One region of the Labrys okinawensis genome, then DNA from elsewhere that is predicted to be linked to it. Evidence: riboswitches for the same ligand, from Rfam matches in the RefSeq annotation. Region 1 holds a riboswitch; each other region holds the start of a gene.
What was found. Region 1 has a riboswitch for cobalamin ahead of ACMDCR_RS07005 (DUF1636 family protein). Riboswitches for the same ligand answer to the same signal wherever they lie in the genome.
Positions count from the first base shown of each region.

Region 1 (7,907 bases):
CGCGGGATTGGAGTGGCGACCTCCGATCGCCATTCTTCGAAACAGAGCCTTTATACAAGCGGAAGATGGCAGTCAGAGACTGCCACTCCGTGTTCGGCGCGTCCGCGCTCTCGGTCAGGCCCCGCTCGACAGGTCCACGTTCTTGATCGGCAGGGCTCGGATGCGCTTGCCGGTGGCATTGAAGATCGCATTGCATACCGCCGGGGCGATCGGCGGGGTGCCGGGCTCGCCGATGCCGCCCCATTTGGTGCCACCGCTCAGCACCAGATGCGTCTCGATCTTCGGCGTGTCGGCAAGGCGGGCGACCTCGTAATCGTCGAAATTGCCCTGCACCACCGCACCCTTGTCGATGGTGATCTCGCCGAACAGGGCGGCCGAGAGGCCGTAGACCACCGCGCTTTCGATCTGCATCACCGCCGTGAGCGGGTTGACGACATGGCCGCAATCCACCGCCGCCACCACGCGGTCGACCTTCACCTCGCCCTTCGGGCTGACGGTGAGCTCGACCACCTCGCCGACGATGGTGCCAAAGGACTCGTGGATGGCGATGCCGCGCCCGGACCCCTTGGGCAGCGGCTTGTCCCAGTCGCTTTTCGCAGCCAGCGTGTCGAGTACGGCGAGGAAGTCGGGCTTGCCCTCCAGGAGCTTGCGGCGGTAGCGATAACCGTCCATGCCCGCCGCCTGCGCCAGTTCGTCGATGAAGCCTTCGAGGGCGAAGGCGTTCTGCGAGGAGCCGACCGAGCGCCAGAACATCACCGGTACGTGGGTGTTCTTCAGGATGCAGTCGACCTGCGTCGCCGCCGAGTGGTAGGGCATGTTGGCGAGGCCCTCGACGGCAGAAGGCTCGATGCCGTTCTCCACTTTGCCCCAGCCGAGCGAGCGCTGGATCGAGCCGACTGCGGTGCGCACATGCATGGCCGTGGGCCGGCCGTCGGTGCCGAGCGCGGCCTGGAAGCGGATGGCAGCCTGCGGGCGGTAGCGATCGTGCCGCATGTCGTCCTCGCGAGTCCAGACGAGCTTCACGGGCTTGCCGACAGCCTTCGAGATGGTCACGGCCTGCACGAGTTCATCATTGACCGCGCGCCGGCCGAAGCCGCCGCCGAGGAAGCAGTTGTGGATCTCGACCTCGCTCGGCGGCACACCGGCAGCCTTGGCCGCGAGCTGCAGGGCCATGTCGGGATTCTGCGTTCCCATCCAGATCTCGACCTTGCCCTCGGTGACATGGGCCGTACAGTTGAGCGGCCCCATCGGGGCGTGGGCGAGATGCGGTGCCTGGTATATCGCATCGACGCGCTTGCCGGCGTTTAGGCCGGCATCGACATCGCCCTCCTTCTTGGCCGTGACGGCCGGGCCGTCGAGCGCGGCGATATAATCTGCGTCGAACTGCTTGGAGCTGGTATTGGCCGCAGGCCCCTCATCCCAGACGATCGGCAGATTGGCGAGTGCTTCCTTGGCGCGCCAGAAACGGTCGGCGACCACGGCGACACCGCCCTCAATCGGCACTACGGCGATGACGCCGCGCCGGCCCTTGATGGCGCCCTCGTCGTAGGACTTAACCTTGCCGCCGAAGACGGGGCAGGTAGACGCCGCGGCATAGACCATGTCGGGGAGGCGGATGTCGATGCCGAACTTGGCGGCACCGACGAGCTTGGGCGGCGTATCCAGACGGGCCAGCGGCTTGCCGATCAAGGTGAACTGGTCCGGCGTCTTGATAGCGGGATCGCTGGCGAGCGTGACCTTGGCGGCGTCGGCCGCGAGCTCGCCATAGCGCAGGCTCCTGCCGCTGGCCTGGTGAACCACCTTGCCATTGTCGACGCTGCAGCTGTCGGGCGAAACGTTCCAGCGTCCGGCAGCCGCCTGCACCAGCCGCACGCGGGCATTGGCGCCAGCCGCCTGAAGGAATTCGCGCGAACGCCGGACAGCGCCCGAGCCGCCGGTGCCCATGCGCTTGTAGACATTGTTCTCGCGCAGGTTCCGGCTGGCGGTGGCATATTCGGCCTTCACCCTGGCCCAGTCACAACCGAGTTCCTCGGCCACGATCATTGGCAGCGAGGTGAAGACGCCTTCGCCCATTTCCGATTGGGCGACGCGGATGATCACGGTGTCGTCGGGCTCGACCATGATCCAGGCGTTGATCTCCTCACCGGTTCTGGTCTCATCCCAAGGCTGGTTGTCGACGACGAGCGCACTGGCGGCTTGCGGAATGATGCCGCCGATCATCAGACCGCCGGCGGCGGTGAGGCTGATGGCAAGGAAGTTCCGGCGGCTCAGGCGAACCGCGTGTCTGTCGATGGCGTTCATGGTCCTACCCCTTCATCATGTCGGCGGCGCGATGGATGGCGGCGCGGATGCGCGGATAGGTGCCGCAGCGGCAGATATTGGTGATGGAACTGTCGATATCCTCGTCGCTCGGATGCGGCGTATCCTTGAGAAAGGCGGCGGCGGCCATGATCTGGCCGGACTGGCAATAGCCGCATTGGGGCACGTCCTCGGCCAGCCATGCCTGCTGCACCGGGTGCTTGCCGTCGGGCGAAAGGCCCTCGATCGTGGTGATGTGGGCGCCGTCGACGTCGCCGACCTGGGTCTGGCAGGAGCGGATGGCAGCGCCTTCGACATGCACGGTGCAGGCGCCACACTCGGCGATGCCGCAGCCGAACTTCGTGCCGGTGAGGCCGAGTTCGTCGCGGATGACCCAAAGCAGCGGGGTTTCGGGCTCAATATCGAGCTGATGCGAAATATTATTTACAATAAGGGCAACCATAGGCAGGCCTCTCAGCGGCTGATGCACGGCAGAAGACCAGGCCCATCGGCGTTGGCCTTCTGTTGGGCGATTGCGAGGAGGCCAGACTAGCAGCAATCAACGGGGCCGAACGGCCGGATAACGCAGACGTGAGTCATCGTTATCGGAGGGGAGCGTGCCGGGATTTTCGCATGCGCCAGACTGCATTCCCAAAGCCGGCAAAGTGCCGTGTCGGTTCAACGCTTGGGATGGAAATCCGACTGCGGCTGAATGTTCGCCGGCGAGAAAGTGCCTGCGCCGAGAATGACACTCGGATGGTCAGCAGGTTCTGGGCACGGCGCAGATCGTCGAGCTGGGAGGGATACACGCGGTCGCGGTCTTTCTGACGGGAGAGAGAAGAATCACGGCTTGAGCAGGAGCCTGCTGTAGCCGAGGGCGTCACCGCTGATGGCCACCAGCACGCCGATGGAAACCAGAATAAGACCGATCAGGAAGATTCGGACGATGCGCCGGTAGATCGGTTCCTCAAGGGAGGAGACGGACAGCATGCCCGCCATCGACCAGATCTGGAAAACGATGCCCACTGCGATGAGGACCACGGCGGCGAGGTCCTCTGGTATCCAGTTGCCCGGTTGGGAAGCCCAGTTGTTGAGAAACCCGAGCGAGAAGGCGAGCACCACGCCGATCGCCGTCACCGAGCCATTGCGGAAGGTGGCATCGATCCGCTTCGGCGGCTCGATGACAGGTGTCGGCGGCGGGGAGGGCGTCTCGTCGGCCATGGCAGCCTCGATGTTTGAGAGCTATTCGATGCCCTTATGCCGGATTTTGAGACAGCGATGGAAGCGTGAACATTGACAAGCCTGCTCGCACGGCCCTTATGTCATGCGCGAACGGTTTCTCTCGTTGAGAGAGAAGAGGGAATGCGGTGCGGGGATCTTTCCCAAAGCCGCGGCTGCCCCCGCAACTGTAAGCGGCGAGCGCTCTGCCACAGGCCACTGGGAAACCGGGAAGGCGGCGGTGCGCGGTGAACCGCGAGCCAGGAGACCTGCTGTTCGCCAGTGTTACACCGGTCCGGGCGGGGCGCCGCGGCCACCGGTTCCTTTTTGGAAGATCGCCGGCCTTTCCGTCGCTTCCAGCGCCCCGCAGCCGTTCCGGCGGCATGAATGGGGCCGATGCGAGAAACTCTTCTGCCAGTCCTGGTGCATGTCTGCGTAACCTGCAGACGCGAAGGCGATGATCCCGAGGCGCCCCGCCAGGGCTCACGCCTGCGCGATCGCCTTGCCGGCCTTCTGCCTGCGGGCATGACGCTCCAGCCGGTCGAATGCCTTGGCAACTGCAAGCGCTCCTGCACCGTGGCACTGTCCGCCCCCGGAAGCTGGACCTATGTCTTCGGCGATCTCACGGCCGAGAGCGGGCCGGATATCGTCACCGGCGCCAAGCTCCTCGCTCATTCGACGGACGGCCTGATGCCATGGCGCGGCCGTCCCGAACCTTTCAAGCGCAGCATGATCGCGCGCATACCACCCATCCAACCCCTCGAGGACGCTGCCGAATGAACGCGCCGCTGAAAGCAGAAATTGCCAAGGTTCCCTGCACCATCGTCACCGGCTTTCTTGGTGCCGGCAAGACGACCCTGATCCGCAATCTCCTTGCCACCGCCAATGGCCGCAGGCTCGCTCTGATCGTCAACGAGTTCGGCGATGTCGGCGTCGACGGCGACATCCTGAAATCCTGCGGCATCGAGAGCTGTCCGGAGGACGCGATCGTCGAACTCGCCAATGGCTGCATCTGCTGCACCGTCGCGGATGATTTCGTGCCGGCGCTCGAAACCCTGCTCGCCCGGCCCAACGCGCCCGAGCATATCGTCATCGAGACCTCCGGCCTGGCGCTGCCCAAGCCCCTGGTGAAGGCGTTCAACTGGCCGGCGATTCGCTCGCGCGTGACGGTCGATGGCGTGATCGCCGTGGTCGATGGCGCCGCCGTTGCCGCCGGCCGTTTTGCCGACGATCCCGAGGAGCTGAAGCGACGGGCCGAGGGCGATGCCTCGCTCGACCATGACAATCCGCTGGAGGAGGTCTATGAGGACCAGCTCCTCTGCGCCGATCTCGTGGTGCTGAACAAGGCCGATTTGATGTCGGTGGTCGAGGCCGACAACGTCGAAAAGGATATCGAGAAAACCGTGCCGCGCGCCGTCAAGGTGGTGCGCACCTCCGAGGGCCGGATCGATGCAGCGGTGCTGCTCGGCATCGGCGCGGCGGCGGAGAGCGACCTCGAAGGACGCCCCTCGCATCACGACCACGAGGAGGAGCATGATCACGACGATTTCGACACGTTCATCGTCGACCTGCCCGCCATTCTCGAGGCCGATGCGCTGGTCCGCAGGCTGAAGGCGGCCGCCGAGACGCATGACATCCTGCGCATCAAGGGCTTCGTCGCGATTGAAGGCAAGCCCATGCGCCTGCTGGTGCAGGGCGTCGGCGCCCGCTTCTCGCAGCATTTCGACCGCGCCTGGGCGCCGGGCGAGACCCGCGCCAGCCGTCTCGTCATCATCGGCGAGAAGGGCATCGACCAAGGGGCCATCAGGAAAGCTCTGGAGAACTGATGCATCTGCTGCCGGCCGATACGCGTTCGCTCGATGCCAGCGAGGCGGCCATCGATCTGGGCCAGGCGCCCGGACCGATCGTCTTTGCCTCGCTGACCGATAGCGACCTCGCTCTGGCGGCAGCCACGGGGCTCGACGGCCTGCGCCTCGCGCCCTTGCAGAAACTGCGCCACCCGATGTCGGTGGATCTCTATGTCGAGAACACGGCGAGGCACGCGAAGGCCATCGTCGTGCGTCTGCTTGGCGGCATGGACTACTGGCGCTACGGCGTCGAGGAACTGGCAGCAGCGGCGCGTACGCACGGCATCGCCCTGGCGCTGATCCCCGGCGACGCCAGGCCGGATGGCCGGCTCGCCGCGCTCTCCACCGTGCCGGCGGAGGCGCTGGAGACGCTGGCGCGCTATTGGCGCGAGGGCGGGGCGGCGAATGCGCGATCGTCGTTGCTCTATGCCGCGCGGCTGGGCGGGTTGGATTTCGGCGATCCGGACGAGCCGGTCACTGTGCCGAAGTATGGCACGCTGGGAGCGCGGACATCTTGTCCGCATCTTGGAAACGTCACGCCTGGCGAGAAGGAAGATGCGGACAAGATGTCCGCGCTCCCAGCGGTCATCCTCTTCTACCGCTCCATCCTGCTCTCCGCCGACACCGCCCCCATCACAGCCCTTGCAGAGGCCCTGGAAGGCCACGGCCTCCTACCCACCGCCCTCTATGTCGGATCCCTCAAGGACGCCGAGACCGCCACCTGGGTGTGCGGGCAGCTCGGGGCCTTGAAGCCCGCCGTCATCCTCAACGCCACTGCCTTCTCCGCCCTGGACGACGACGGCGCTTCGCCGCTCGACAGAGCCGATTGCCCGGTGCTGCAGGTCATCACATCCTCCTCGGTGGAGGAGGCCTGGGAGGCGTCCAGCCGCGGCCTTTCGGCCAGCGATCTCGCCATGCATGTGGCCTTGCCCGAACTCGACGGCCGCCTCAGCGCCGGCGTGATCTCCTTCAAGGCCGAGCGGCAGGCCGGCGCTTTCTCGCACCTGGCGCATCGGCCGCATGCCGAGCGCATCGCCGCGGTGGCCGCCAAGGCCGCGGCCTGGGCCCGGCTTGCCGCCAAGCCGCGGGCAGAGCGCCGGCTCGGCCTGGTGCTCTCCAACTATCCCGGCGCGGACGGGCGCCTCGCCCATGCCGTCGGACTGGACGCGCCGGCCTCCACGCTGGCGATCCTCGATCGGCTGGAGGCGGAGGGGTATGCGATAGCGGAGCGGCCGAAAGACGGGGCGGAACTGCTAAAGCGGCTGGAACCGATTCTCGGGACCGCAGGCGTCTCGCCTGCCCTTGCAAACGATACCGGTTCGGGTGAGGGCGCAGGCTTGGTGTGCCGGTCTTCAGACCGGCATGCCCGCGACGGCGAAGAAGTTGCCGGTCCGAAGACCGGCACACCGACCCCGGTCCTTTCCCTCCAAGCCTACCGCACCTGGCTCGACACCCTCCCGAAAGCCATCCGAGAAAAACTCCTCACGCACTGGGGCGATCCCGCCACCGATCCGCTCTGCCGAGACAGCACCTTCACCTTCGCCGGCCTGATCTGCGGCCATGTCGCCATCGCCATCCAGCCCGACCGCGGTTCGGCCCTCGATCGCAAGGGCGATCACCATTCGCCGGACCTGCCGCCGCGCCATTCCTATCTCGCCTTCTATCTCTGGCTGCGCGAGAGCTTCGACATGGATGCGATGATCCATCTCGGCACGCATGGCACGCTGGAGTGGCTGCCCGGCAAGGCCACAGCTCTCTCGGCGGAGTGTTTCCCGGAACTGGCGGCCGGCCATCTGCCGGTGCTCTATCCCTTCATCGTCAACAATCCAGGCGAGGCGGCACAGGCCAAGCGCCGGCTCGGCGCCGTGACCATCGGCCACCTCACGCCGCCCTTGCGCGAGGCTGGGCTTTCGGGCGCCGCGATCGAAGTGGAGCGCCTTATCGACGAATATGCCAGTGCCGACGGGCTCGACCAGCGGCGCATGGGCTATCTGCGCCGGGAGATCATCGAGAAGGCGCAAGATGGCGGCCTCACCGCGGAATGCGGCATCGCGCCCGAAGCCGGTGAAGAGGAGACGCTAGCAAGGCTCGATGCCTTCCTCTGCGACGTCAAGGAGCTGCAGATCCGCGACGGCTTGCATGTCTTCGGGCAGACGCCGACGGACTCCAGCCATCTCCTCGATGTTCTGGCAGCAGCCGGCGGCGAGGCCGAGCGCCCGGCGCTTGCGGCCCGGCTCGAACGCTGTGGGGAGGCCGAGATGGCGGGCCTGATCGCCGGGCTCGACGGCCGCTTCGTCCGACCGGGTCCCGCCGGTGCGCCGACACGGGGCCGTGCAGACGTGCTGCCCACGGGGCGCAACCTCACCACGCTCGATCCGCGCGCCATCCCGACCCGCGCCGCCTATGCGATTGGATCGCGCGCGGCCGATGCCCTGGTGCAGCGTTTCCTGCAGGATCATGGCGACCATCCCCGCCGCATCGTGCTCGACCTTTGGGGCTCGGCCACCATGCGCACGGGAGGTGATGATCTTGCTCAGGCGCTGG
Region 1 covers NZ_CP178864.1:1,457,644-1,465,550, forward strand. The annotation lists gene ACMDCR_RS06990 (molybdopterin cofactor-binding domain-containing protein) at 115-2,301, opposite strand; gene ACMDCR_RS06995 ((2Fe-2S)-binding protein) at 2,306-2,761, opposite strand; gene ACMDCR_RS07000 (hypothetical protein) at 3,142-3,519, opposite strand; cobalamin riboswitch at 3,615-3,808, shown strand; gene ACMDCR_RS07005 (DUF1636 family protein) at 3,913-4,296, shown strand; gene cobW (cobalamin biosynthesis protein CobW) at 4,293-5,342, shown strand; gene cobN (cobaltochelatase subunit CobN) at 5,342-7,907, shown strand, end outside.

Region 2 (7,907 bases), 310 kb from region 1:
TGCTGGGCATGTCGCTGCCTTACGCCATTGGAATGCTGGTGATCGCCGTGCATCTCGCCTGGCAGACTTGGCGGATCGACCTTGCCCGCCCGGAAGTGAATTTCCGCTTGTTCATGGCTAATATTCTGACTGGAGTGCTGCTGGCGGGCGCGGCCTTCGTAGGAGCGTGGTGAAAATATCAGCGCAAGCGCGCGCTCAACCTGCGAAGTCAGCTACGATGCCAGCTCCGCCAGATTCTTCTTCGCAACCACGTTCGCCGGGTTGAGCTCCAGCGCCTTTGCGAAGATCTGTCTTGCCTCGTCCAACTGGCCGCCGGCCTTGGCCGCATGTCCCAGGCCCATCAGCGCCGGCTCCGAGGGGCGGAGCTGCAGGGCCTGCTGGAAATGGGCTGCCGCTGGCTCGAAGCGCTCATGCTCCAGGAGGAGATAGCCGAGATTGAGATGGGCCTCGGCGTGACGAGGATCGGCCTCGATACAGGCCAGGTACCCCCGCAACGCTTCGTCGCCGCGCCCCAGTGAGGCGAGCAGGCCGGCATAGTTGAAATGCGCATCCGCCAGCTTGGGATCGATATCCAGCGCGGAGCGGAAACAATATTCGGCCCGCCGTGTATCGCCCAGCCCACGATTGGCGAGCCCCAGCCGCATCTGGGCGTCCGCACTCCTCGGATTGATCTCCACGGCACGCAGCAGCATCTTTTCCGCTTCGGCATAGGCTTCGCGCTGGAGCAGCAGGGTGCCGAGCAGGTTAAGGGCGTTGAAATCATGCTTGTCCGTGGCCAGCACTTTTCGATAGCCCGCCTCGGCTTCGTCGAGACGGCCCTCGCGATGATGGTCGATGGCTGTTTTCAGTTTTGCTTCGGCGGCCATGGCTTTGCATCCGTGCGGGGGGAGGTGGTGTCGGCCCTTGTGACGGATGGCGACTCAAAGGTCAATTCGCCCCCTGCCCGGGCCTCCCTCCCCGCGGGGAAGTTTTCCTCGAAAAATCGCATATTGGGTTTCAAGGGTGCTGCCTATTGGTCTATCCATTTCCCCGACGATTTCAGCCCTACGGAGCCTTTCATGCCTGACTCAGTTCCAACCGGTCTCACCATCACGGGCGCGATGGGTCCGCGCTACGATGAAATCCTGACGCCTGAGGCTCTCGAATTCGTCGCCGCGCTGCAGCGCCGCTTCAACGGCCGCCGCAAGGAGCTGCTGGCGAGGCGCGCCGAACGGCAGAAACGCTTCGATGCCGGCGAGACGCCGGACTTCCTGCCCGAGACGGCCAATATCCGCGAGAGTGACTGGCAGGTCGCTCCGCTGCCTGCCGACCTGCTCGACCGCCGTGTCGAGATCACCGGACCTGTCGACCGCAAGATGATCGTCAATGCGCTCAATTCCGGCGCCAAGGTCTTCATGGCCGATTTCGAGGACGCCAACTCGCCCACCTGGTCGAACTGCCTCGACGGCCAGATCAATCTTAGGGATCGCTGGGCGGGCAAGATCGACTTCACCGACGCTACCACCGGCAAAGCCTACGCGCTGAAATCAGATCCGGCGGTGCTGATCGTGCGCCCGCGCGGCTGGCATCTCGACGAGGCCCATGTCACGCTGGACGGCGAGCCGCTGTCGGGCTCGCTCTTCGATTTTGGCCTCTATTTCTTCCACAACGCGAAGGCGCAGATTGCACAAGGGTCGGGCCCCTATTTCTATATTCCCAAGCTCGAGAGCCATCTCGAGGCCCGGCTGTGGAACGAAGTCTTCCTGCTGGCCCAGGAGAGCCTCGGCGTCCCCAAGGGCACGATCAAGGCCACCGTGCTGATCGAGACGCTGCCTGCGGCCTTCGAGATGGACGAGATCCTCTACGAATTGCGCGACCACATGGCCGGCCTCAATTGCGGACGCTGGGACTACATCTTCTCCTTCATCAAGAAATTGGCCAAGAATCAGGCCTATGTCCTGCCGGACCGTTCACAGGTGGTCATGGGCAAGGCGTTCCTGCGTGCCTATTCTCTGTTGCTGATCAAGACCTGCCATCGCCGCGGCGCCTTCGCCATGGGCGGCATGGCGGCGCAGATCCCGATCAAGAACAACCCCACCGCCAACGAGGCTGCCTTCGCCAAGGTCAAGGCCGATAAGGAGCGCGAGGCCGGCGACGGGCATGACGGTACCTGGGTCGCCCATCCCGATCTCGTACCGGTGGCGATGGAGGTGTTCAACCGCCTGATGCCGGAGGCCAACCAGCTCGACAAGAAGCGCGAGGACGTGAAGGTCGGCAAGATAGAACTCCTCAAAGTGCATGAAGGCACCCGCACGGCAGAGGGCCTGCGCGACAATATCCGGGTGGGCGTGCAATATATGGAAGCCTGGCTGCGCGGCCGCGGCGCCGTGCCGATCTACAACCTGATGGAAGATGCGGCCACAGCCGAGATCTCCCGCGCCCAGATCTGGCAGTTCGTCAAATACGGTGTGACGTTGGAGGGCGCCATCACGGTGACGCCGTCCTGGTTCGAGGGCGTGTTCGAGGAAGAGATGCAGCGCGTGCGTGGCGAAGTGGGCGATGCCGCCTTCTCCGGCGGGCGCTTCCCGGAGGCGGTGAAGCTTTTCAAGCAGCTTTCGCTGGCGCCGGATTTTGCCGACTTCCTCACTCTGCCCGCCTATCAGATGATCGTCTGATGCACTGCGGTTAAGGAGAGGTTCGGTCGGGGGGGTGGGTCTTCAGACCCGCCTGCCTGGGAGCACCCTGCAATCAAGAGGCGGGTCTGAACACCCGCCCCCCAATGCGGCCTGCTTCCATCGCGGAGCGACAAGCTCTCCCCCGTCGGCTCCCCGACGGGTTGTGTACGACATTTCACTTGCGCGTCTCGATACTGCCGCCACACTCTCGGCAAAGGTCTGGAGGCAGCCGGGCCCCTTCCTATCCAGTGGAGCGCCCATGTCGATGCATCAACCCAATCCAAGCTATCGCGGCGACTCCTCACTCGGCGTGGGGCAGATCGTCAACGATGCCTGGAATACCAGCATCAAGAGCTATCTGGGGCTTTTCTTCCTCAACCTGCCGATCCTCATCGCCGCCGTGGCAGCCTTCGGGGCCGATTCCCAATCGATGTTTTCCGCGGACGGGAGTGCCATGGAACAGATGGTCCGGGAGAATATGGGTCGCTTCATTACACTTGAGGTGCTGATCTTCATCGTCTCGATCGTCTGCTCCTGCGCTATGACGCGCATCCTCTACGATCGCTACGTCGGCGCGCCCGTCTCCGACCGGGAGGCGGCCTTGACGGGGGCGAAGAGATCGCTGCCGGCTCTCCTGCTGCTTCTTATTTTCGTGGCGGCTTATATCGTGTTCGCCTTCGTCGTGGCGCTGGTCTTGGCGCTGCTCCAGGGCGTTCTCGGCTTTCTCTCCATCGTCCTGGCGATCGCGCTGGGAGCCGTCTTCCTTTACCTCGTCTTTCCCTATGTCTTGTCGGGCATCGTCTGCATCACCGAAGAGCTCGGCCCGATCGCCTCGCTCAGACGCAGCAAATATCTCACCAGCGACTATCGCTGGCCGGTGCTAGGGGTCGGCCTGGCTGGGGTCGTAGTCATGGCGATCTATCAGGGTATTGTCCTCGGCCTCGACTATCTCCTGGCACCCGCCGCCTTCGGGCACACCATTCTGCTGGTCTTCGTCGCTCTGATCTATCCGCTGCTGGGCGGCTGGGTCATCGGCCTGTTCGTGATCACCGCCCATCGCCTGCGCGCTTTGAAGGACGGCGTGATATCGGGCCGCAACCTGTCCAACGTCTTCGAGTAAGGACATTATCGCCGCAGGTTCGCCGCCTGCGCCATGGTGAGCCGGCGCTTCAGGCGCACGATGGCCTCCTGCTGCAGGTCGCTCGCCTCGCCATAAGCATTGGCGACGCGGGTCAGCATCTCGATGAACTGCAGCCTCTCGTCCATGGTCAATCGGCTGACGAGCAGTGGCGTGAGGTCATCGGCAACCGGCGAGAAAACCCGGCCGCGGTCGGTCAACTGCCAGGCTAGTTCGAACATAGCCTGCCGATCCTCGACCTCCAGGGGATCGGCCATCAATTCATGGATGACGTTCTTCTCCGCCGCTGTCAGCGGCGCGCCGGTGCGCACCAGCTGGATCATCAGGACCACCGCGGCAAGGCGCACATCCTGGAGATGGTGCAACGGGCGGCGCGTCAGCGCGGCCGGATCGGGACCGTCGACACCCTTGTTGAGAGGCCGAGGGTCTAAGGCCTGCGAGCTTGGGGAATTTACAGTCGCGCCTTTCGCCCTGGGCCTCGTCATCCAGTAGAGACCGCCCACTCCCGCTGCGATGGCGAGAAGGAAGACACCCCGTGGCACCTGCAGCAACAAGAGGCTCACCAGCACGAGAGCGGCGATCCAACCGGCCCATTTGCGTATGGCATCCATGATTACGACTTCAACCCCAGCCTGCCAGCCGCTAGATGTTACGAAGGGGAAGGCCGCACAAGTCCGCCTTCCATGCCCTGTTGCATCAAAGTGAGCAAGGGCTCATTGGCAGCCGTCTGCCCCCAACCTTCGAAATTCAGCACTTCCTCGGCCGGCAAACGCTTGCGCCACCCCTTCACTTCAAGCTCCGGGCGGATATAGGCTTCATGCACATAACCGAGGCATAGATAGGCCACGGGGATCACACGCTCGGGAATGCCAAGAAGCGCGCGCAGCTTGAGGGGATCGATAATGCTGACCCAGCCCACGCCGACGCCTTCGGCCCGCGCCGCCAGCCAGATGTTCTGCACGGCGCAGACAGTGGAATAGCTGTCCATCGCCTTGTCATGCGTGCGCCCCAGCACCACCGGCCCGGCGCGGTCGGGATCGCATGTGATGCACAGATTGACCGGCGCCTCGACGATGCCCTCGAGCTTCAGGGCTCTATAGGCGCCTTGCCTGTCCGCCGGAAACAGGGCCGCGGCTTCCTCGTTGGCCTCGCGGAACAGCTCCTGCACCCTGAGCCGGATCTCCAGGCTGCGCAGCACGACGAAGTTCCAGGGCTGCATGAAGCCGACCGATGGTGCGTGATGGCCTGCGAGCAGGATACGCGCCAACACCTCGTCCGGCACCGGCTCGGAGCTGAACTGGCTGCGCACATCGCGCCTGGTATAGATGGCGCGGTAGACGGCGTCCCGCTCGGCCGAGGAGAAAGGGCCACAAGCCGAAAGAGCTTCGCTATTGTCCATCGATTGTCCCCTGACGATGGCAATCCCCGCGCCGTCCGCGCGCGGGAACCTATCGCCTCCGGCCGGTCTTCTGACTCGGGATCATCCCACCCCGGCGCCTTCCCCGCGATCGCGAGTGGCATCAGCCCGGGCAGTCCCCCTTACAGCGTTGGGCACGTCGCGGCTTTCAACCGCGTTCCCGATTCTCCCGCCACCGCGGGCACCGAAGGTGATGGGGATGTAGCATGGCTGGGAGAAGCGGGGAAGCGCTGTGGCTGGGAGCGCGGACGTCCTCGTCTGCTCTTGGAAACGTTCCGCTCCATGATTGAGGAAGAGTGGATCGTCCGACACCCTTCGAGTGCCGCTGGGATGTCCGCGCTCCCAGCCACAGCGCTACTCCGCCAGCACCCTCGTCGAGGGAAAGATCACCTCCACCAGCGTCCCCGCGTTCTTGGTCGACTGGATGGCGAAGGTGGCTCGGTTGGCTTCCACCAGCGCCTTGGTCAGCGGCAGGCCGAGGCCGGTGCCGCCCAGGGTGGTCGAGGCAACCTGGCGGAAGGGCTCCATGGCGATGGCAAGTTCGCGCTCGGTCATGCCGACACCGGTATCGCGCACGCGCAGCACCGCCTCGCCCCGCTCGGAGAGCGTGGTGGAGATGATGGCCTGGCCGCCGGCCTGGGTGAACTTTATCGAGTTCGATAACAGGTTCAGCACGATCTGGCGCATGGAGCGGTTGTCGGCCACGACATTGGGCAGGCCATTGGCGAGCGCCATGCGGATGATGATGCGGTCGCGGCTCGCCTGCGGCTGCATCAGGCTTACCGATTGCTGCACGACCTCGTTGAGATTGACGCTGGCAAAGGTGAGGTCGAGCTTGCCGGCCTCGATCTTCGAGAGGTCGAGGAGATCGTTCACCAGGCTGATGACATGTTCGCCTGAGGTGTGGATGTCGCGCGCATAGGAGCGGTAGCGTTCATTGCCCATCGGGCCGAAGCGCTCCTCCATCATCACCTCGGCAAAGCCGATGATGGCGTTGAGGGGCGTGCGCACCTCATGCGAGATCTTGGCGAGGAAGTCCGACTTCTGCGAGGAGGCCTCCTCCGCCTGGCGCTTGGCTGCCGTCAGCTCGCCTTCCGCCTTCTTGAAGGAAGTGACGTCGCGCAGCACGGCGCAGAGGCGCTTGCCGTCGTCGCCGAGGCGTCCGATGGTCATGAACAGCGGCACCGAGCCGCCCTGGCGCACCCGTCCCACCACCTCGCGCCCATCATTGAGCAGGCTCGCCACACCGTTGGAGCGCAGGCTGTCGAGGTAGTCATACGCGGCGCGGTGGCTCTCGGGCGCGAACAGCAGCAAAAGGTCCTTGCCGACGATCTCGCGCTGCTCATAGCCGAACAGGGCCTCGGCGCTGCGGTTGATGGAAACGATGCGCCCTTCCTTGTCGAGGATCACCACGCCATCGGTGGCGGTGTCGAGCACCGCCTGCAATTCATCGGCGCGACGCTCGGCAAAGCGCAGCTTCTCGGCGCTGATCTCGCCGAGCGGACGACGCACCGAGATCAGCAACGCGCTTTCCCCATCCCAATGCGTGGTCTGCACTTTGCCGTCGACCGTGATGGTTTCCCCCGAGGCCGTCTTCAGAAGCACGCCGGAACTGGCTTCCCCACTCACCGTCGGTGCCGCGCCTGCAAAGACGCGGTCGAGCCCACCGTCGCGGCGGATCGCCTCAACGTCGGGATAGCCGAGCAGTTCGAGCATCGTGCGGTTGGCGAATTGCAGATCCTCGCCGCGGGCAATGAAGATGCCGATCGGCAGGCGGTCGATCAGGGCGACCGGCACCTTGTCGAGCCTGCCGAGCCGGATCGGGCGGGGGGGCTCCGTCTCGCCGGGAGCAAGCTCGAGGGCGGGCGGTTCGGAGATCTCCTCCTCGCGCCAGCGATCCTCGTCAGTCGCCCGCGGCAGCCGGGCCTCTTCATCCAGCATCTCCGGTTCAGGCCTGGGAGGCTGGAACTGTGGCGCTCCCGGCTGTGGTTCGAGCCCGATCACCCCGGTCTTAATGGACTCGGGGTTGGCATGCTCGATCCTGGCCGGCTCGGCCTTGGCGACTTCCGGTTTCGACGCGCCGGGTTTGGCGATATCGGATTTGGGCGTCTCGGGCCTGGCAGCCGGCATGGGCTCGCCTTCGATGCGCGCGCCGAGGGCCTTGGCGATCTCGTGGAAGGCGATGCGCTCGGTCGGCGTCAGGCTGTGGCGATCATGTCCCTGGCGGTCAAGCGCCTGCCGTTCCTGGGCGATGCGCTCGGCCGCCGGCTTGCTCGGCAGGCGCACGACATTGCTTTCCGTCGACGGGCGGACAGGCTTTACGGGCTCGGGCGGCGATGCCGAAGGTGTCGGCTCGGCTCCCTGCCTCGCAACATCCGATTCGCCCTCGTCGTTGGGGTCGGCCTCCTGCCAAACGATCGAGGGCGAGGCCTGCGGCTCCGGCTCGGCGGCCGCCAGCATCGGCCTGGGGAGGCCGGCGACGCCGAAACCACGGAAGCCCTGGAAGCGACCTTCGCTGCCCGTCGCCGGCGAGGCACTGAGCGTGATCGGGATTTCCTGGCGGCCGGCCCGGTCGGGCCACACCAAGGAGAGACCTGTCCAGGTCTGGGTGCCGGCCAGGGCGGCTGCGATGGCCGTGCTGTCCCGAAGGCCGGCAGCGGCGGCGATATCCTCGAAGCGTCGGCCGGTCCAGTCAGCC
Region 2 covers NZ_CP178864.1:1,765,241-1,773,147, reverse strand. The annotation lists gene ubiA (4-hydroxybenzoate octaprenyltransferase) at 1-173, shown strand, start outside; gene ACMDCR_RS08360 (tetratricopeptide repeat protein) at 213-866, opposite strand; gene aceB (malate synthase A) at 1,059-2,654, shown strand; gene ACMDCR_RS08350 (hypothetical protein) at 2,914-3,774, shown strand; gene ACMDCR_RS08345 (TerB family tellurite resistance protein) at 3,780-4,403, opposite strand; gene bluB (5,6-dimethylbenzimidazole synthase) at 4,442-5,191, opposite strand; cobalamin riboswitch at 5,234-5,413, opposite strand; gene ACMDCR_RS08335 (PAS domain-containing protein) at 5,564-7,907, opposite strand, start outside.
Region 2: it holds a riboswitch for cobalamin, as region 1 does, so the genes downstream of both, bluB (5,6-dimethylbenzimidazole synthase) here and ACMDCR_RS07005 (DUF1636 family protein) in region 1, are expected to answer to the same signal.

Region 3 (7,907 bases), 1.9 Mb from region 1:
GATCGACGAAGAAATGGCCGAATTTCATGGGCGTCGCTCCCGATCAGTTGGCGTCGGGAAGAAGCGGGTCCGGCACATCCAGCTTGGTGGGCTGCGGGATGACCTCGCTGCCCGGGCGGGCGCGCATCTGACCGTTGATCAGCACCGCGTCCTCAGGCTTGAGACCGTTCCTGATCACCCGGAAGGTGCCGAATTTAGGTCCCGTCTCCACGGGGCGGATGGTTGCCTTCTTGTCGACGACAACGACCACGTAGTGCCCCTGCGACGACTGCCCCACTGCCACATCAGGCACGACCAGTGCATCATATGGCTCGCCCACGGCGATGCGAATGCGCCCGAACAGGCCCGAGGTGAGGAAGCCGTCCGGATTGGCCACCTTGGCGCGTGCCGTCACCGTGCCCGTCTGGGCATCGACCTGCGGGTCGAAATAGTCGAGCGTGCCCCGGTGGGAGAAGGTCTTCTCGTCGGAGAGCGCGATCTCCGCTTTCATGCCTTCATCGGTGCCTGACGAATCGACCTTGCCGCGCGATGCGCGGTGATAGGCAAGGTAGCTCGCCTCGTCGAACTCGAAATAGAAATAGATCGGATCGACGGCCACGATGGTGGTGAGTGGCGCCGTGCCGTTGGCCACCACCAGATTGCCGGCCGAAACGAGCTGGCGGCTGATCTTGCCTGAGATCGGCGCCGTGATGGTGGCGAAGTTTAGGTCGAGCTTGGCGGTGGCGAGCGCCGCGTTGGCCGAATCGATTGAGGCTGCCGCTTCCTGGAACGCCTGCAGGTTGGACTGATAGGTGGCGTCGGTGACGTTGCCGCTCTTCTTCAATTCCTCGGCGCGGGCGAGATTGGCCTTGGTGAGATCGATTTTGGTCTGAGCGATCTTGACCTGGGCGGCGGCCTGGTCGACAGCGGCCTGGAACGGACGCGGATCGATGGAGAACAGCACGTCGCCCTGCTTGACCAGCGAGCCTTCGACGAAGCTCGATTTGTCGAGATAGCCGGTGACCCGCGAGGTGATGGCGACGGAGGGCCAGGCCCGGAAGCGGCCGGTGAATTCCTCCATCTCGGTGATCTTGCGGCTGACGGGATTGGCCACGGTCACCGGCATGGCCGGCATCTGCTGGGCCAGGGCGGCGTCCGCCATACCCAGGACAGCCAAGGCCACCACACCGCCCGCCAGCCGGCAACAGCTCCGATGCAAAACCGACATGAACGCTCCCGAAAGCAACGAACACCCGCCTCCCAGTCGAGCAGCGAAACCGGAATCAGCGGCAGGGCCGCACTATGACCATTTTTGGGGTCGCGACCTAGCAAGATCGAAAAACCGCAACCTTGCCGCGCAGGCATGATGCAATTCGGCAACAATTTTCGATGGCGGAAGGCAACCTGGAGGCAGATTTTCTCCTCTACGTCGAGCTTTGCTTCGCCTGTCAGCAAGGTTTGGTGCGAAAAGAGCCGGAAAACTTCAGGGTACCGTGCCCTCGCGCCCGATACTTTCGTAGCGGAAGCCGTGGCGCGCCATGTCGTCGAGCCTGTAGATGTTGCGCAGGTCGACGATCACAGGCTGCTTGAGCAGGCCCTTCACACGTTCGAGGTCGAGGGCGCGGAACTCGTCCCATTCGGTGATGATGACGGCGACATCGGCTCCGTCCAGGCAGTCATAGGCGCTGTCATGGTAGTCGACATCGGCCAGCACCTTGCGCGCCTCCTCCATGCCCTGCGGGTCGTACGCACGCACGCGCGCCCCCTTGTCCTGCAGCGCGTAGACGATCGGGATCGAGGGGCTCTCGCGCATGTCGTCGGTGTTGGGCTTGAAGGTGAGGCCGAGGAGAGCCACCGTCTTGCCCGCGATGTTGCCGTCGAGCGCCCCGATGATCTTGCGGGCCATCGAGGATTTGCGCGCGTCGTTGACCCCCACCACCGCCTCGACGATGCGCAGCGGCGCGCCATATTCCTGGCCTGTGCGCAACAGCGCCAGCGTGTCCTTCGGAAAGCAGGAGCCGCCATAGCCCGGGCCGGCATGCAGGAATTTCGCGCCGATGCGGTTGTCGAGGCCGATGCCGCGCGCCACCTCTTGCACATTGGCGCCGGCCTTCTCGCACAGATCCGCGATCTCGTTGATGAAGGTGATCTTGGTCGCCAGGAAGGCGTTGGCTGCATATTTGATCATCTCGGAGGTACGCCGTTCCGTGAACAGCAGCGGCCCCTGGTTGAGATGGAGCGGGCGATAGACTTCCGCCATCACGATGCGGGCGCGCTCGTCCTCGACGCCGACGACAATGCGGTCGGGGCGCTTGAAATCCTCGATCGCCGCGCCTTCGCGCAGGAATTCGGGGTTGGAGACCACGGCAATGTCGGCATCCGGCCTGACCTCGCGGATGAGGCGTTCGACCTCGTCGCCCGTGCCGACGGGCACCGTCGACTTGGTCACCACCACGGTGAAGCCTTCCGCTGCCGCGGCGATCTCGCGCACGGCGCCATAGACATAGGAGAGGTCGGCATGGCCGTCGCCGCGGCGCGAGGGCGTGCCGACGGCAAGGAACACCACGGCCGCTTCCTTCACCGCGGGCGCAAGCTCGGTGGTGAAGAATAGGCGCTTTTCCCTGACGTTTCGCGCCACGAGCTGCTCAAGGCCGGGCTCGTAGATCGGCATGCGACCGGCGAGCAGGCCTTCGATCTTGGCCGGATCCTTGTCGACGCAAACAACGACATGGCCGAAGTCGGCGAGGCACGCCCCCGTCACCAGCCCGACATAGCCTGTCCCGATCATTGCCACGCGCATGCAATCATTCCTCGTTGGGCGCCCTGTCTACAAAAGGCCCGACGACAAGCCAATGACGAATCCTGGGAGCGCGGACATCCGACACTCTCTTGAGTGTCTTAGAGATGTCCGCGCTCCCAGCGCTTGCCCGCGCCTTCGACCAGGCGCAGATTTCCTCGAAGCCCGCCATCAGAGGCCGCCATGGACTGGAATCTCCGCCGGATCTTCACATTCGAGGGCCAGAGCGTCGCCTATGACCGCTTCGGCGCCGGCCCGCCTTTGGTGCTGGTGCATGGCACGCCGTTCTCCTCCTTCGTCTGGCGGGCGATCGCCCGTGAGCTCGCGCGCCATTTCGAGATCTACCTCTACGACCTCATCGGCTATGGCCAGTCGGAGAAGCGGGAGGGCCAGGATGTATCGCTGGGCATGCAGAACCGGCTGCTGGCGGCGCTGTTGCAGTTCTGGTCGCTGGAGCAGCCCGACGTGATCGCCCATGATTTCGGCGGCGCCACGGTGCTGCGCGCCCATCTCCTCGACGGCTGCGAATATAAGCGCCTCCTCCTCATCGATCCCGTGGCCGTGCGTCCCTGGGGCTCGCCTTTCGTGCGCCATGTCCGGCAGTACGAGGAGGCCTTCGCCGGCATACCCGATTATATCCAGGAAGCCATCCTCACCGCCTATCTGCAGGGTGCCGCCTTCAGGCCCTTGTCCGCCGCCGCACGCCAGGCTTATGCCGCGCCCTGGACAGGCCCGGTCGGCAAGCCCGCCTTCTATCGCCAGATCGCCCAGATGGATCAGCGCTATACGGACGAGATCCAGGATCATTATCCTAATCTGCGCTGCCCATCGCGCCTGCTCTGGGGCGTGGAGGATGGCTGGATCCCGGTAGAGAGGGGGCGCGAGCTGGCCGCTCTGCTCCCCGGCTGCCGGCTGACGGAGATCCCGGATTGCGGCCATCTCATGCAGGAGGACGCGCCGGAGGCGATCGTCGCGGCGGCGCTGGGGTTCTTTGGGTAGGAGTGGCGGTCTCCGACCGCCATGCTTGGAACCGGTACGTTCTTTGAACAGGAAAATGGCGGTCGGAGACCGCCACTCCCAGCTATCCCAATCTCAACGTCCAACCCCTTGGCGAAGGCCTGAGATCCGCGACCGACAGCGGCCCCGCCTCGATGCGCCAGAAGGCCTGCCCCGGGGCGCCGAGCGCGTGCACCGCGGCGGCCCGCACGACGGAGGCGTGCGTGACGGCCAGCACATGCCCCTCGAAGCGCTCGCCGTCGAGCCAGGCGCCGACACGGCGGATGAGGTTGGTCACAGATTCCCCGCCGTGCGGACGGGCATCGGGATCGCTGGCCCAGGCGGCCACCCCCTCCGGCTCGGCGATGGCGACCGCCTCGAAGCCGAGCCCCGCCCAGCGTCCATAGTCGCATTCGCGCAGGGCTTCGCATGTCTCGCCCTCGAGCTCCATCGCCTGCGCCGTCTGGCGTGCCCGCAAGGCGGGACTGAGGAGAATGCGGCCGACCTTCTCGAATCGCCCCGCAAGCGCCCTGGCCGCCGACAGGCCCCTGTCATCGAGCGCTTCGTCGAGGGGAAAACTCGCCGTGCGCAGGGCGGGCGTCGCCGCATGGCAGATAAGGGTCAGGCGCGGGGTCATGCGATGGTCTCTACAAGCACAAAAATGACGGCACAATATTGACATGCGGCGACAGATGCGCTGCTTATGCCATTTGCACGCCAAGGTTGAGAAGCCGGTGAAAGTCCGGCACGGTCGCGCCACTGTGATCGACGGCATCCGCTGCCGCTTCGACAGTCAGACCTCTTCCAAGGCACGCACGCCTCAAACGGGACGCGTAATCCCAAGGAGCTTTATGATGACGACCGCCGTTCTCGCGCCTTCCTCACCGCAATCCATCACCATTCCGCTGCGCGAAATCGTGCCGTGGGCCATCCTGACGCTGCTGCTGGCTCTCCTGGCGATCTACTTCGTCGGCGCCGAAGAGGGTGCGACGTCCATTTTCCAGGGCATGTACATCCACGAATGGGTGCATGACGGCCGCCATCTGCTCGGCTTCCCCTGCCACTAGGGGCAACGGACACATCATGGTCAGGTCCCTTTTGATCCGGGGGATGCTTGTTGGCATCCTCGCGGGCTTGCTCGCCTTTGGCTTTGCCAGGGTCTTCGGTGAACCGCAGGTGGATGCGGCCATCGCCTTCGAGGAGAGCCGTTCGGCGCAGCAGGAGGCCAAACCTGCTCCCGCCATGAACATGAACATGTCGACGGCCCCCGCCGCCGGCCAGGATCATGGCAACGAGGAGGAACTCGTCAGCCGGCCGATGCAGGCGAGCTTCGGCCTGCTCACCGGCGTGCTGGTCTACGGCGCGGCGGTCGGTGGCATCTTCGCCCTCGTCTTCGCCTTCGCGCAGGGACGGCTCGGCTCGCTGAGCCCGAGGGCCACTGCGGCCGTCGTCGCAGCCATCGGCCTTGCGACAATTGTGATCGTTCCGCAACTCAAATATCCGGCCAACCCGCCGGCTGTCGGCAATCCCGACACGATCGGCTTGAGGACCGCCCTCTATTTCAGCATCGTCGCACTTTCGGTGCTGGTGGCGATCGCTGCGCTCAACACGGCCAATCGCCTGGCCGCGAGTCTCGGCCGGTGGAACGCCAACCTGATCGCGGCGGCTGCCTATGTCGTGGTGATGGCCATCGCCATGCTGGTGCTGCCGGGCGTGCATGAAGTGCCGGCCGACTTCTCGGCCGATGTGCTATGGAACTTCCGGGTCGCCTCGCTCGGCATCCATGTCGTCCTGTGGACCACGCTGGGCCTGGTCTTTGGCATTCTCGCGCAGAAATTGATGCAGCCCGAAGGCCGGCGGGCGTAAGGGAAGGTACAGGCCATTGGCCTGACGGTCAGGCCAATGGCTTGCGAGCCAAGCGTCGCCTTTATGTCACACCGGCGGGAATTCTTGCTTTCTTGCACCGAATTCATCTGTTTCGCACTTGCGAAATGACGAGAGCAGTCGCACTCTAAGCTGTGTAGTGGATGCCGTTCCGCACCTCTACAGCCCTCCTTGGGCGTTTCCTCCCTAAGACTTGGGCCGCCATCCGGGCGGCCTCTTTCTTTTTTAGGGCGCGGCTCCATATAATGACTTGCCGCTTCGCGGCATTCCGCCTCAATTAACCCCTTGTCCTTAAGCTCGCGCTTGCCCAATTGGTCTGGCGCTCGCATAGTGATGTCATCATGGATTTGGACTCGCCCTTGTTTGATCGCATCCGGGTGCGCCCGAGGGCCGAGGAGGTCCATCAGGCGTCCGTGAGACTGTGCGAACACGTCAATTGCCGCAATCACGGTGAATTTCGGGCGCCGAAGGGGCGCAATCGCGAGGGCCAGTTCTGGCATTTCTGCCTCGAACATGTCCGCGACTACAACAAGAACTACAATTATTTCGCCGGCCTGCCCGACGATTCCGTGAGCGCCTATCAGCGCGATGCCGCTTTCGGACATCGGCCGACCTGGACAATGGGCGTCAATCCCTGGGCCAAGAAGCGGGGCGCCCAGGCAGGCCCTGACGTCCAGGACGACTTTGGTTTCTTCGACGACGCCCATGGCTTCCGCCGGCAGACCACGGCGCCCCAACCGGAGCGTCGCCGGCTCAAGATTCTCGAGCGCAAGGCGCTTGAAGCACTGGATCTGCCGGAAACGGCCAACGGCCCGGAGATCAAGGCGCGCTACAAGACTCTCGTCAAACGGCTTCACCCCGATGCCAATGGCGGCGACCGATCCAGCGAAGATCAATTGCGCGGGATCATTCAGGCCTATAATACGCTCCGAAGCGCCGGGCTTTGCTAGGCTTGCCCTCTGAGGGCTTTCAGGCCCGCTCGTACTGATTGTCGGCTTCGCCGTCCTGGCGACAGCCAAGGAAGGCATTATGACTAACGAAACGACACCGGCCAACCTGCCGGATATCATGGTCTCGGCCAAGAAGCTGTTTGGTTTCGACACGGATCTTCAGGTCCCGGCCTATTCCAAGCCCGACGACCACGTCCCGGACCTCGACCCCGACTATCTTTTCGACAAGCCGACCACCCTGGCGATCCTCGCGGGCTTTGCCCATAATCGCCGTGTGATGGTCACCGGCTATCACGGCACCGGCAAGTCGACCCATATCGAGCAGGTCGCCGCGCGCCTCAATTGGCCCTGCGTGCGCATCAATCTCGACAGCCATGTCTCGCGTATCGATCTCGTCGGCAAGGACGCCATCGTCCTCAAAGACGGCCAGCAGATCACCGAGTTCCGGGACGGCATGCTGCCCTGGGCCTTGCAGAACAACATCGCCCTCGTCTTCGACGAATATGACGCCGGCCGCCCCGACGTGATGTTCGTGATCCAGCGCGTGCTTGAGGTATCCGGCCGCCTGACCCTGCTCGACCAGCGGCGCGTGATCCGCCCGCACCCCGCCTTCCGCCTGTTCGCCACCACCAACACGGTGGGCCTGGGCGACACCTCCGGCCTCTATCACGGCACGCAGCAGATCAACCAGGGCCAGATGGATCGCTGGTCGATCGTCACCACGCTGAACTATCTGCAGCACGACAAGGAAGTCGACATCGTCCTGTCGAAGGCCAAGCATTACCAGCGCAGCCCCAACGGTCGCGACATCGTCAACAAGATGGTGCGCGTGGCCGACCTGACCCGCAATGCCTTCATGAACGGTGACCTCTCCACCGTGATGTCGCCGCGCACGGTGCTGACCTGGGCCGAGAATGCCGACATCTTCCACGACATCGGCTTCGCCTTCCGGGTGACCTTCCTGAACAAATGCGACGAGCTGGAACGCAGCCTCGTGGCGGAGTTCTATCAGCGGGCGTTCGGCGCGGAGCTGGCGGAGAGCTCGGTGAACGTGGCGCTGACGTAGGGATTGGCTCCAGGGATGGTGGTAAGGGTACGCAACCTTGGTTATTTGAGGTAATTGTCCCCTTTCCCCTTGCAGCCGCCCCCCTTCCCTCCCATTTGCTGCGCCGTGGAGGGCGAGTATCCATGGCTTTTGCAGCAACTGGCAGTGTGAATGACCTGCGAGCTCGCGTCGAGCGGCTCGACAGGCTGTCCCGTCTTCTCGATATCGCCTTCTCCATTCCCTTCACGAAGATCCG
Region 3 covers NZ_CP178864.1:6,559,409-6,567,315, forward strand. The annotation lists gene ACMDCR_RS30420 (efflux RND transporter permease subunit) at 1-28, opposite strand, end outside; gene ACMDCR_RS30425 (efflux RND transporter periplasmic adaptor subunit) at 44-1,207, opposite strand; gene ACMDCR_RS30430 (UDP-glucose dehydrogenase family protein) at 1,463-2,779, opposite strand; gene ACMDCR_RS30435 (alpha/beta fold hydrolase) at 2,960-3,775, shown strand; gene ACMDCR_RS30440 (histidine phosphatase family protein) at 3,858-4,409, opposite strand; cobalamin riboswitch at 4,445-4,593, shown strand; gene ACMDCR_RS30445 (CbtB domain-containing protein) at 4,627-4,839, shown strand; gene ACMDCR_RS30450 (CbtA family protein) at 4,856-5,638, shown strand; gene ACMDCR_RS30455 (J domain-containing protein) at 6,016-6,606, shown strand; gene cobS (cobaltochelatase subunit CobS) at 6,686-7,672, shown strand; gene ACMDCR_RS30465 (DUF4112 domain-containing protein) at 7,795-7,907, shown strand, end outside.
Region 3: it holds a riboswitch for cobalamin, as region 1 does, so the genes downstream of both, ACMDCR_RS30445 (CbtB domain-containing protein) here and ACMDCR_RS07005 (DUF1636 family protein) in region 1, are expected to answer to the same signal.

Region 4 (7,907 bases), 1.6 Mb from region 1:
ATCAAGATGTCCTTATATGATACTTTTGGCGGCGGAAGGTCAAGGCATTCCTGGGATCGCAAGGCATCCTTGCCTATATGCGCCAACTTAAGGCGATGAGGTTCAGGCTGGGAGCAACCTTAATCGACTTGGGTTTTTGGGGTCCAAATTGAGCCTCGGATAAGGACGGCTCTGGCGATGATGAGAAGCTTACGCATTGCGGCGATGACGGCGACCTTTGTCTCCTTTCCTTTTGCCTTAAGACGGTCGTAGAGGACCTTCAGGTCGGGGTTCCACTGAGTGGCGGCAGCCAGGGTTGGCAAATAAAGGGCGTTGCGAATGTTCTTTCTGCCACCTGCGATTGAGCGAGTGCCGCGCACGGTGGCGCTGTCGTTGTTGAAGGGGGCGACGCCGACGAGAGAAGCGATCTGGGTCGGCTCCAGATGCACCAGTTCGGGCAATCGGATGATCAGGACGAGGGCACTGTAATCGCCGATGCCGGGAATGGAGAGTAGGAGCTTGAAGGCCTTGTCGAGGTCGCCATGGGCTCGCAGTTCCTTCTTCAAGGCAGCGAGCTCTTGCTTGGCCCTGGCCTTGAAGCTTGTGATATCGGCTTTGATCTTGGCGATAAGACCTGTGTCGCGATAACGATCCAGACGCCCCTGCAGGCGGATGGCATCCTCGCGCGCTTGTTCGAGAAAGAGCAGTTTCTCGGCAAAACGGGCCAATCTGGCATCTGAGAACGCGGGTTTTTGCTCCCCCAAGGCCGTGAAGCGGGCAATCAAGACGGCATCGATGACGTCCGTCTTGGCCCTCTTGAGCTGCATCTTGCGGTAGAGCTTGATCTGGGCGGGCTGGTGCTGGGCGATCGCGAAGCCGGCTTCCTGCAAGGCCTGGATTAAATCGAAGCCGTAGCTGCCGGTGGCCTCCACGCCAACCAGGCTTACCTGCTGGCGCTTGAGGAAGGCGATGATCTGGGCAAAGCCCGCAGGCTCGTTGCTGGCTTCCAGCCGCTCCTCATCCTTGTCCAACCCGACATCGAGCTTGGCCTTGCCGATGTCGATTCCTGCAACGTTCATGCTACCATGAGATGTCTTCATTTGGCCCTGCCTTGTGTGCGAACCCAAGGTTCTGGCAACCTTCCGGGTCGATTGAAGAGGCCGTCCGACGATCAAGCTCCAAGACAGGCCCAAGCCTGGTGGCGATCACGATCCGAACGAACGGCCGCCATGGGCTGGGTGGCCACCCAGCCCATGGCACTCCTCACGAAGCAGCACAACTAAAGCACATCCCAATTACACAAGTGGCGATCTCTGATCGCCATTCTTGGAAACGATGTGTTTACCGGTGAAGAAGATGGCGATCGGAGATCGCCACTCCGCGTTTCGCGCGCCTTTTTCTGCAAAGTTAGCGCATATGGGCTGGAAGCTTGCGATCCCAGGGTCGCCTTCAGGCATCCGCGCGAACGCGACGCCGGCGCCCGCGCGAACGGCCCGCATGCGTGCGAACTTCGTCCAGCAATTCACATAGATGCGGCAGGAGCGGATTGTGCTCGGGGGAGGCGGTGAGGAGCTGGCACTTCAGATCGATCGCCGCGGTCGCCAGATCCACGCCCGGCTTGAGGCTGAGAACCCAGCTGAACAGCAGTGTGCGAGCCCGCTCCTCCGCCGTCTCGACAATATCGCCCGACATCGAGAGCAGGGCGTGCACGACAAGCGCATCGGGATTGAGAGGTTCGAAGGCCTGCATGGCTCAGGCCTCGATCTCGACGCGGCCGACCGGCCGTGTGCAGCAGGCAAGCACGAAACCGGCCTCGATCTCCTCCTCTCGGATGCCGCCCTGATGGTTCATCACCGTCTCGCCGGACAGGCGCTGCACCTTGCAGGTTCCACACAGGCCCATGGTGCATCCGGTCGGCAGGTTGAGGCCGGCGGCACGGGCGAGCTGCAGGATGGTCTCCTGGCTGGAGGAGGGGACCTCGATACCGGAACGCGTGAAGGCGACGCTCCCTTCGCTAACCGCCTCGGGATCGATCTGGACAGACTTCTCGTCAATCTCCGGCGGCTGGAAGCTCTCCTCATGATAGCGGCGCATGTCGTAGCCATTGGCCTCCAGCATGTCCTTCACCGCCGCCATGAAGGGCGCGGGACCGCAACAGAACACTTCACGCTCACGGAAATCAGGAGCGATCAGGCGCAGGGCCGGGGCATTGAGACGGCCGCGAAAGCCGGTCCATATTTCGCCGGCATCGGCCTCCTCGACGATCCAGGCAAGGCGCAGATGCCGCATGCCGGCAGCAAGGCGCTCCAGTTCGTGCCGGAAGATGATCTCCGAGGGCCGGCGCGCGCAATTGACGAAGGCAATGTCGGTGGCCTTGCCGTGGTCGGCGGCAAAGCGCGTCATCGACATCATCGGCGTAATGCCGGAACCGGCTGAGATGAAGAGGTATTTCTCCGCCGGATGGCGGTGGAAGGTGAACTGGCCGAGCGGGCCATGGGCCTTCATCCGCGTGCCCGGCTTGAGGTTATCGAGCATCCAGCGCGTGCCGACGCTGGTCGCCTGCGCCTTGGCGGTGACGCTGATCGACATCGGGCGCGATGGGCTGGAGGAGAGCGTATAGGTCCGCAGCACGGGACCGTTCGCCGCCGGGATCTCCAGGGTGATGAACTGGCCCGGCTCATAGCGGAACCAGCCTTCCTCGGAGGCGCGGAAGGTGAAGGTCGCCACATCGCGGCCTTCGCTGACGATCGAGACGCATTCCAGTGTCTGCGCCTTGTCGTTCCAGGGTGGGGTTTGGTCGAGATGCTTGAACATGGGATCCTGGGAGCGCGGACTTCCAGTCCGCTCTTGGAGAGGTATCGCTTGCGGAAAAGAAGAGCGGACAGGATGTCCGCGCTCCCGGCTTACGCCACGCTGCGCAGGCGCACGGCGTCGCCGCCCAGCGATGCTTCCATCGCGTTGCGGTACCATTCGACGAACTGCATCACGCCGCCTTCATGATCCGGCGCATAGGGGCCGGGCGTGTAGGCGGGCGAGGAGACGCCGCGCTGGTTCTCCTCGACGATCTGGCGGTCCTGGTCGTTGGTCATGGTCCAGACATGAGTGAGGTCATCGAGATTGTAGTCGACGCCTTCGACCGCATCCTTGTGCACCAGCCACTTGGTGGTGACCTGCGTCTCCCTTGGGCCGATCGGGATGACGCGGAAGCTGACCGCGTGGTCACCCAGCACATGGTTCCAGGTGGTGGGATAATGGAAAAGCAGCAGCGTGCCGATATTGCCGTCCTCGATCGATGAACTCAGCGGCCGGCTCACGGCCGGCTTGCCCGACATGGTGTAGCTGAGCGCGTTTCGCAGCAGCGGCATGCGGGCCGTGCGGAACTGGCCGCTCTCCGAGATCTTGAAGGTGGAGGGCAGGCCGGCCTCCTCGCAGCGGTCCCAATGGGCCGATATCAAGGGGTCGTCCTGGGCACCCTGCACACCGCTCACCGTGGGCGCTTCCGGGAAGGTGCGGCAGAGCTCGGGATGGTTGCCGGAGCAATGGTAGCATTCGCGATTGTTCTCCCATACCAGCTTCCAGTTGCCCTGCTCGACAATGGTGCTCTCGAAGGCGACCTTCGCATCCTTGAGCCGATGCGGCGCCAGATAGGGCATCACCTGCGCGCGGAAGGCCTCGAAGTCCGGCGCGTCCTTGGCGAGGCATATCCAGAGATAGCCGCCGACGCTCTCGCAGTGGACGGGCTTCAGGCCGTATTGCCTGGCATCGAAATTCGCGCCCATGTCCCGGGCGAACAGAAGGCGGCCGTCGAGCTCGTAGGTCCACTGGTGATAGGGGCAGACGAGCTTGGCGACGGTGCCGCGCTCGGCCGAACACAGACGCGAACCACGGTGGCGGCAGGAATTGTGGAAGGCGCGGATGGCGCCGTCGCCCGAGCGCAGCACGATGACGGGATAGTCGCCGATCTGCAGGGTGATGTAGCTGCCGGGCTTGGCCAGCTCGCAATCATGGCCGGCGAACAGCCATTCGCGATACCAGATATGCTCCATGTCGAGCTTGAAGTAGTCGGCGTCCGTATAGAACTTGCCGTCCAGCGTCGTGCCGGGGCGATGGCCGCGAAGGCGGCCGAGCATGTCCTGATGCGCATTCATGTCAAAATCCCACGTGACCATCTGTGCGTTTGACGGAGAGTGGTGGGACTGGAAGCGGATGGAATTGCTCGTGCCGGCGGCACCCGAATCCCTATCCTCCTTCCGGAACGCCCGCCGCGATCCATCGGTTTCATTCGCGGCTGGTTTCCGGGCTCAGGAGTGGCCTTTGGGGCCTGGTCTTGGCGCCTTCCCAGATCGTTGCCGATCCAGTGGCTGATTGCCTCGACCAACTCCTCTACCGTTGCGGGGGCAGCGCCGGGGTTTCCGCCGGCTTCCCAATTATCCGATCCTCCTCCCAAAGCAGGACCGGCACCTCGAATATTTCAAGACTACATCGAGTCGCTGCACGCACTAGAGACGAAGCGACGTCGGCTGGTGTGTTCGGGACATTGTCGCGGGGAGTGCGCTCAGGAAGCCATAGGCAGCGGCAGCGATAAGGTCTACATCAAGGCCCATGATGGGCAGTTTGGAATTGCCCTGATCTCGCAATCCAGCCGGAGCCTTTCTCCAATGCCTGCCGATTCCGTCTCCAACCCCTCCTATCCCCATGTGCCCCTGTTTCCGTTGGGAGCGGACGAGACGCCTTACCGGAAGCTGACGGACCAGGGCGTGCGTGTGGAGAAGATCGGCGACAAGGAAGTGCTGCAGGTCGAAGGCGAGGCGATGCGCCTCCTGGCCGAGCAGGCCTTCGCCGACATCAACCATCTCCTGCGGCCCGCCCACCTGCAGCAGCTGCGCAACATTCTCGAAGATCCCGAGGCGACCGACAATGACCGCTTCGTCGCCTATGACCTCCTGAAGAACGCCAATATCGCAGCCGGCGGCGTGCTGCCGATGTGCCAGGACACGGGCACGGCCATCGTGATGGCCAAGAAGGGCCGCAAGGTCTGGACCGACGGCGAGGACGAGGGCGCCATCGCGCAAGGCATCCGCGACGCCTATGAGAAGAAGAACCTGCGGTATTCGCAGCTCGCCCCGCTCTCCATGTTCGAGGAGAAGAACACCAAGACCAACCTGCCGGCCCAGATCGACATCGCGGCGGAAGGGGAGGAAGCCTACAAGTTCCTCTTCATCGCCAAGGGCGGCGGCTCGGCCAACAAGACCTTCCTCTATCAGGCGACGCCGTCGATCCTGTCGAAGGACCGGCTGATCGCTTTTCTCAAGGAGAAGATCCTCACCCTCGGCACGGCCGCGTGCCCGCCCTATCACCTGGCGGTGGTGATCGGCGGAACCTCGGCAGAGCTGACGCTGAAGGCCGTCAAGCTCGCCTCGGCGCATTATCTCGATACGCTGCCGACGCAGGGTTCCGAGCTTGGCCATGCCTTCCGCGACCTCGAACTCGAGCAGGAAGTGCATGCGCTCACCCAGTCGCTCGGTGTCGGTGCGCAGTTCGGCGGCAAGTATTTCTGCCATGACGTGCGTGTCATCCGCCTGCCGCGCCACGGCGCCAGCCTTCCCATCGGTCTCGGCGTTTCCTGCTCGGCGGACCGCCAGGCCATGGGCAAAATCACGCGCGAGGGCATCTTCCTCGAAGAACTCGAGCATAATCCTGCGCGCTTCCTGCCCGAGATCGACGAGAGCAGGCTCGGTGGCCCCGTAGTCAAGATCGACCTGAACCAGTCGATGTCGAAGATCCTGGAGACGCTGTCGCAATATCCGGTGAAGACGCGGGTGTCCCTCTCGGGGCCGATCATCGTGGCTCGGGACCTCGCCCATGCCAAGCTGCGCGAGCGCCTGGAAACCGGCGGCGGCCTGCCCGACTACATCAGGAACCACCCCGTCTATTATGCCGGCCCGGCCAAGACGCCGGCCGGCTACGCCTCCGGATCCTTCGGCCCGACCACGGCGGGGCGCATGGACTCCTATGTCGATCAGTTCCAGGCAGCCGGCGGGTCGATGGTGATGCTCGCCAAGGGCAATCGCTCGGCCCAGGTGCGCGAAGCCTGCGCCAAGCATGGCGGCTTCTACCTCGGCTCGATCGGCGGCCCGGCCGCCCGCCTTGCGCAGGACTGCATCAAGAAAGTAGAGGTGCTCGAATATCCCGAACTCGGCATGGAGGCCGTCTGGCGGATCGAGGTTGAGGATTTCCCCGCCTTCATCGTGATCGACGACAAAGGCAACGACTTCTTCAAGGAGCTCAATCTGGGCTGAAAACGCTCATTCGGACGCAAATTCGACCCCTTCCGTGACCCCGGGAGGGGTTTTCTTTTGCCTGCACGCAGTCGTGGCGCAGTGGTGCACATTCGCCACAGTCATGAACAAACGAATTTTGTGTCTAAAACGTGACACACCTTAACATTGTGTAATTTGAGGTAAAGGCGCAGGATTCTTTCGCTGCAATGCAAAAAGCAGCCTTGTTTAAGTGATGCGAGACATACTCTACAACTTAAACGCGAATATCTCAACGAGTAAAGACCTATGTTGAGATGTCAAATAAAATAATTCGGGGTTTATCGATGACCATACGTTCCATTATTCTCGGCGCCTGCGCCGGCTTGCTCACTGTTGGGGCGGCTGCTGCTGCCGACCTTCCGATGACGAAGGGGGAGGCCGTAGAATATGTGAAGGTCTGCTCGGCCTTCGGCCCGGGCTTCTTCTATATTCCGGGAAGCGACACCTGCCTTCAGATCAGCGGCCAGATCCGCGCGGACTATTGGTACCAGTCGAACCCGGATCCTGCTTCCAACAAGCGGAATATCAACCAGACCCAGTTCCGCACGAATGCCCGTATTCGCTTCGATGCGCGTACCCAGACGGACTACGGTCTCCTGCGCTCCTTCTTCGAATTGCAGGCAGAGTCGAACGCTGGCACGGCGCCCCCGTTCGGTACAGGTGTCCATGATACTTTCACCGTCCGCCAGGCCTATCTGCAGTTCGGCGGTTTGACGGCTGGTTTCGCCTGGTCGCCTTACGCATTCTACGATCCAAAATATCAGGCCGAGTTTTTCGCACCCTATTTCGGCGAGCAGGGCCGCCGGAACTTGATCAGCTACACGGCCCAGTTTGATAAGGCGTTCGCCACGCTGTCCATCGAAGACAACCGCGATCACCGCGCCGGCACCACCTTCGGCAACAGCGGTACGTTGAATGGCGTCGCCATCAATACAGAAGGCGGTGCCCAGGTTCCGGATATCGTCGGCGTGATCGGCTATGACGACAACAAGACGGGCTGGGGCCGCGTCCAGGTGATGGGCGCCCTGCATCAGAATCGCTCGGCGCTCGCGGCCTATGGCACCGATTGGGGCTATTCGGTTGGTGCTGCAGGCAACATCAACTTCCCAATCCTCTCTGGTGCCTATATCGCGGCCGAAGGCAGCTATTCGGAAGGTGCCGTCAAGTATCTTGGTGTGGGTGGTTCCCAACCAAGTGGCAGCAGCCTGCTGAGCTTCGGCGGCACGGATGCATATGCTTCCACCGTGGCACCGTTTGATCTTGACCGGGCCAAGGGTTGGGCCATCCAGGCCGAAGCTGGCCTCAAGTTCACCGACCAGCTCCAGGCTGTGCTGTTCGGCGGTTATCTCCGCTACGATGCGCCGAACATTGCTACCAGCGCGACTGCCGATTTCCATTATTATGTCGTCGGTGGCCAGCTGAATTACACCGTGGTGAAGGGCTTCATCGCTGGTGCCGAAGTCTGGTACCAGAACAAGGATCCGAATGGCGGCGGTACGACGGTAACGGCAAATCCACGCGACACGGCTGACAGCGTCGGCGCCGGTGTACGTCTGCGCCGGACCTTCTGACCGTTCCGGCTTTCTCCAAGCGAATCAACGCCGCGTC
Region 4 covers NZ_CP178864.1:3,095,184-3,103,090, forward strand. The annotation lists gene ACMDCR_RS14415 (IS110 family transposase) at 120-1,058, opposite strand; gene ACMDCR_RS14420 (hypothetical protein) at 1,429-1,728, opposite strand; gene ACMDCR_RS14425 (2Fe-2S iron-sulfur cluster-binding protein) at 1,732-2,793, opposite strand; gene ACMDCR_RS14430 (aromatic ring-hydroxylating oxygenase subunit alpha) at 2,883-4,127, opposite strand; cobalamin riboswitch at 4,248-4,459, opposite strand; gene ACMDCR_RS14435 (fumarate hydratase) at 4,638-6,278, shown strand; gene ACMDCR_RS14440 (porin) at 6,584-7,870, shown strand.
Region 4: it holds a riboswitch for cobalamin, as region 1 does, so the genes downstream of both, ACMDCR_RS14430 (aromatic ring-hydroxylating oxygenase subunit alpha) here and ACMDCR_RS07005 (DUF1636 family protein) in region 1, are expected to answer to the same signal.